2 regions of the Bradyrhizobium quebecense genome follow, and region 2 is predicted to be linked to the other one. Evidence: riboswitches for the same ligand, from Rfam matches in the RefSeq annotation. Region 2 holds a riboswitch; the other holds the start of a gene.
The links. A riboswitch is a leader RNA that binds a small molecule or an ion and turns the genes downstream of it on or off. The one in region 2 is predicted to bind cobalamin.

Region 1 (2,198 bases), 2.7 Mb from region 2:
CGACCGATTGCACCAGCAACCGCATCGGCTTGCCTTCGACCGCGATATAGCCCTTGGCCCGCAGCACGTTCTGCTCGCGTGCCAGCCCCTTGATCGACGCGATCAGCGCATCGACGTCTGAAATCTCCGGAAGATCGATCACCACGGAATTGAAGTCGTTGTGCTCGTGGTCGTCCTCACCATCATGGTGGGACGGCCGCGACGCGAGGTCGTCCTCTGCCGCCGCTTCAAGACCGAGGATCACGCGGGCGTCGATCGCGCCGTCGACGATGGGCAACATCGGCACCTCGCGCGGCATCTCGGCCGCGATCACCGCCTTGGCCGCTTTGATCCCCTCGGCTCCGGCGAGATCGGCCTTGGTCAGCAGCACGATATCGGCACAGGCGATCTGGTCCTCGAACACTTCGGACAGCGGCGTCTCGTGATCGAGATTGTCGTCGGCCGCGCGCTGCGCATCCACCGCGGCGGGATCGGGCGCAAAACGGCCGGCGGCAACAGCCTCGGCGTCGGCCAGCGCGATCACGCCGTCGACCGTGATTCGCGAACGAATCTCCGGCCAGTCGAACGCCTTCAACAACGGCTTCGGCAGCGCGAGGCCGGACGTCTCGATCACGATGTGATCGGGCCTCACAGGGCGCGCGAGCAATTGCTCCATCGCCGGGATGAAATCGTCGGCGACGGTGCAGCAGATGCAGCCATTGGCGAGCTCGACGATGTTCTCGGTCGGGCAATTGGCGTCGGCGCAGGACTTCAGGATCTCGCCGTCGACGCCTTCGCTGCCGAATTCGTTCACCAGCACCGCGAGCTTCTTGCCGTTGGCATTCCGGATCAGATGCTGGATCAGCGTCGTCTTGCCGGACCCGAGAAAGCCGGTCACGACGGTGACCGGAACCTTGGCGAGCGTCATCATTCTGCGGCCTCCGGCACGACGGCGATGGGTGGAATGCGGGCAAGCGATTGCTTGCGAAAGATTTCCGGGCGGCTGCGCCACGGCACGATGCCGTCAGGCGCGGCGGCATAGGCAGAGGCGCCGGCGATCACATCCCTGGCATGATCAGCCGACAGGCGGCCGTAGACATAGGACCATCGCCCCGGCGCGCTGAGCGCGACCGAGCAGCCTTGGCTGCAGGCCGACAGGCATTCGACCGGAACCAGATTGACGTCGTCGGGCACGCCGGCCTCAACAAGCGCGGCATGCAGGCGCGCACCGGGCGCGGGCTCGCCTTCGGCCAGCGTCTGGCCTGCGCGACAGGTGATACAGACATGAAGTGTAACGCTCATCGCCCTTCCTGGATTGACTGCGGGAAGCGATGAGGCACACGAACCTGACGTGAACAGGTTCGTTCCCCGTCGCGGAACACCCCGTCCGCCGGTCTCAAACACACTGCGTCGGCAGGTCTCCCGGCTTGCGGAGTAGGATTTCTCCCGTGATGCCCACCTTCCCGACTCCATCAGGGAATCAGTGGCTTGGGCATCTCTCCGGTCACGGTCGCGGGGGCGGCTGCGCTTCGGGCAAACCTCGCGGTCCGAGCCCTATCGCATTCCCTCTTCGCCTGTCGTAGGACAGGAACCAACGCGGGGTCACCATTCGTCCTGGCCTCGCACTTGTCAAGCCGAAGGAACGTGATGATTTCTGATGGAAACGACGCTGACGATCGCGACGTCGGCACCGACCCTTCGCTGGATGCGCGGCATGCGGCCAAAATGGCGAAAAAGAAGGTCGCCCGCGACAAGATCATGGCGACCAAAAGCAGTGAAAAGGGCCTGATCATCGTTCATACCGGCGCCGGCAAAGGAAAATCCTCCTCCGCCTTCGGTATGATCGTGCGCTGCGTGGCGCACGGCTTTCCCTGCGCCGTGGTGCAATTCATCAAGGGCGCCTGGGATACCGGCGAGCGCCGGCTGCTCACCGGGCATTTCGGCGATCTCTGTCAATTCCACGCGATGGGCGAAGGCTTTACCTGGGAGACGCAGGACCGCGCCCGCGACATCGCGGCAGCGCAGGCCGGCTGGGAAAAAGCCAAGCAGCTGATCGCGGATCCGAGCCTGCGGATGGTGGTGCTCGACGAGATCAACATCGCGCTCCGTTACGATTATCTGGCGATCGCCGATGTCGTCGAGTTCCTGACCACGTCGAAGCCGCCGATGACCCATGTCGTGCTCACCGGGCGTAACGCCAAGGAGGAGCTGATCGAGAT
Region 2 (2,198 bases):
CCAACATCACGTTCTTGACGCTGAGCCGCGGCGTGATCGACCAGGTCTGTAGCGCGGCATCATTATAGGTCGAGGCGAAGCTGATGGTCGGCGCGGTGCCGAAGAAGCCGCTTTGCGTCTCGCGCTGCCGCCAGCCGCCGTCGACGATGAGGTCGACGCCATTCATCAGCGTCTTGGTGAAGCCGGTGGTGACGCTGGCGGTTTGCTGGTTGGCATAGTCGAATGGCGTCGCTGCTCCTCTGCGATCGGTGAACAGCTCGTTGACGCCGATCGACGGATCGACCAGCCGTCCGCCGGGCAGGCCGAGCTTCTGGTCGCTGCCGGTGACGGTGAGGAAGGCCGTGAAATCGGATGTCGTGTAGTTGACGTTGCCGACGGCGTTGCGCTGGTTGAGCGCATTGTTGACGCGGTAGCCGTCGGACTTGATGCCGTTGCCGTAGAACGAGGTCGACCACGGGCCGGAATTGAGCGCCGCGGAGACCGCGGCCATGCGGGTGTTGAACGAACCGAAGCCGCCTTCGGCCCGGATCGTGGCCGGCGGGCCGCCGGCGCCGGTCTTGGTGATGATGTTGACCACGCCGCCCACCGCGTTGTCGCCGTAGAGCACCGCACCGCTGTTGCCGCGCGTGATCTCGATGCGTTCGATCGAATCGAGCGGGATCGTGGTGAGATCGAAGCCGGCCTTGTCGAAGTCGTTGAGGCGGCGGCCGTTGAGCAGGAACAGGGTGTTGTCGGAGGCGAATGCGCCGAAACCGCGCAGGTCGACCGCGGTCTTGGCGCCGTTCGGTCCGCCATAAAGCGATTGCAACTGCACGCCCGGTACCTGCGCGAGAATCTCCGGCAGCGACTGCACCGGCGAATGCGCGATGTCGTCGGCGGTGATCACGGTCGAGGAAGAGCCGACAATGCCCGCGAACTGGCGGCCACCTGTGCCGCCCGTTCCGGTGGCCGATCCGGTCCCTGTCGAGCCCGATCCGCTCCCGCTGCCCTGTCCTGTGCCCGGCGCCGGGCGGCGCGGGGCCGGCGCTTCGTCAGCGGCCGGCCTGGCGCGCGTGACATTCTGGTCGCCCGGCTTGGTGATTTCGATCGCCGGAAGTTGCTCGGGAGCGGGCGCCTGCTGCGCCCGTGCGGTCGAGATGATGATGGTCGGCACGATCATCGTCGACGCGAGCAGAAGCACGCGGCGGCGCCGGGAGGAAGAGTTGGAGAACATCTAAGTGAGACCTCGGTAACGTCAGTGGCACGTCACCGCGAACCAGTCTCACCATCGTGCTCGCAGGCCCAGCTGCTTGCAGCCTCAAGTGAAGCTCATGCCTGTACTCCCCGACCGGCATCTTCGCGTGTGACCACGGCTGACGGCAGGTCTCCTGGCTCGCGGGTCGTTACCCTTCGTCGCCTTCCCAGGACCGAGATTCCCAGTGGCCTGTGACGAAGGATTCACCGCATACAGTTGCGGGGGCAGCCGCGGCGTTGGGGAAGTTTCCCCGCACCGCATTCCCTTTTCATCTCATGAAAGAACCGTCATGTTCATCTAGGGTTCGGCCGGGCAGCAAAGTCAATCCGGCGGAGGTGGGGCGGCCGCCAGCTGGCCACGGTTTTTGTCGGGTGTCGCTTGTCTGCCACGGCGATCGCTGTAAGAGCATGGATCCAATGAGCGTGCAGGATTTTGCCTTGGCGGCCGAGGTCGCGGCGCGGCGCCGGTGGGGCGCCACCGCGGCGCTGCTCGCGCTCGTGGTCGTGCTGCTGGTGCTCTCGCTCGGCATCGGGCCGGTGCGGCTGTCGCCGCCTGCGGTGATCGAGGCGCTGTTCGGCGGCGGCAGCGACGTGGCGCAGGTGATCGTGCGCGAGATTCGGCTGCCGCGCACCATTTTGGCATTCGCGATCGGCGGTATTCTCGGGCTATCGGGCGCGGCGCTGCAGGGATTGCTGCGCAATCCGCTGGCCTCGCCGTCGCTGTTCGGCGCGCCGCAATCGGCGGCATTCGGTGCCGTGCTGGTGATCGCGCTTGGCCTCGCCGATGTGCGTTCCTACGCGCTGCCGGTGGTGGCGATCATCGCCGCGTTCGGCTCGGTGTTCGCGCTGCTGGTGATTGCCGGCCGCAATGCCGGGCTGTTGATCCTGATCCTCGCGGGACTCGCGATCTCGAGCTTTGCCGGAGCTGCGACCGCGCTGGTGATGAACCTCTCGAGCAATCCGTT

Region 1: it holds a riboswitch for cobalamin, as region 2 does, so the genes downstream of both, HU230_RS06915 (DUF1636 family protein) here and HU230_RS35930 (TonB-dependent receptor) in region 2, are expected to answer to the same signal.

The regions. Positions count from the first base shown of each region.
Region 1 is NZ_CP088022.1:1,488,034-1,490,231, reverse strand. Features, by position in the region: gene cobW (cobalamin biosynthesis protein CobW) at 1-910, opposite strand, end outside; gene HU230_RS06915 (DUF1636 family protein) at 907-1,281, opposite strand; cobalamin riboswitch at 1,375-1,590, opposite strand; gene cobO (cob(I)yrinic acid a,c-diamide adenosyltransferase) at 1,627-2,198, shown strand, end outside.
Region 2 is NZ_CP088022.1:7,513,558-7,515,755, forward strand. Features, by position in the region: gene HU230_RS35930 (TonB-dependent receptor) at 1-1,213, opposite strand, end outside; cobalamin riboswitch at 1,341-1,538, opposite strand; gene HU230_RS35935 (FecCD family ABC transporter permease) at 1,651-2,198, shown strand, end outside.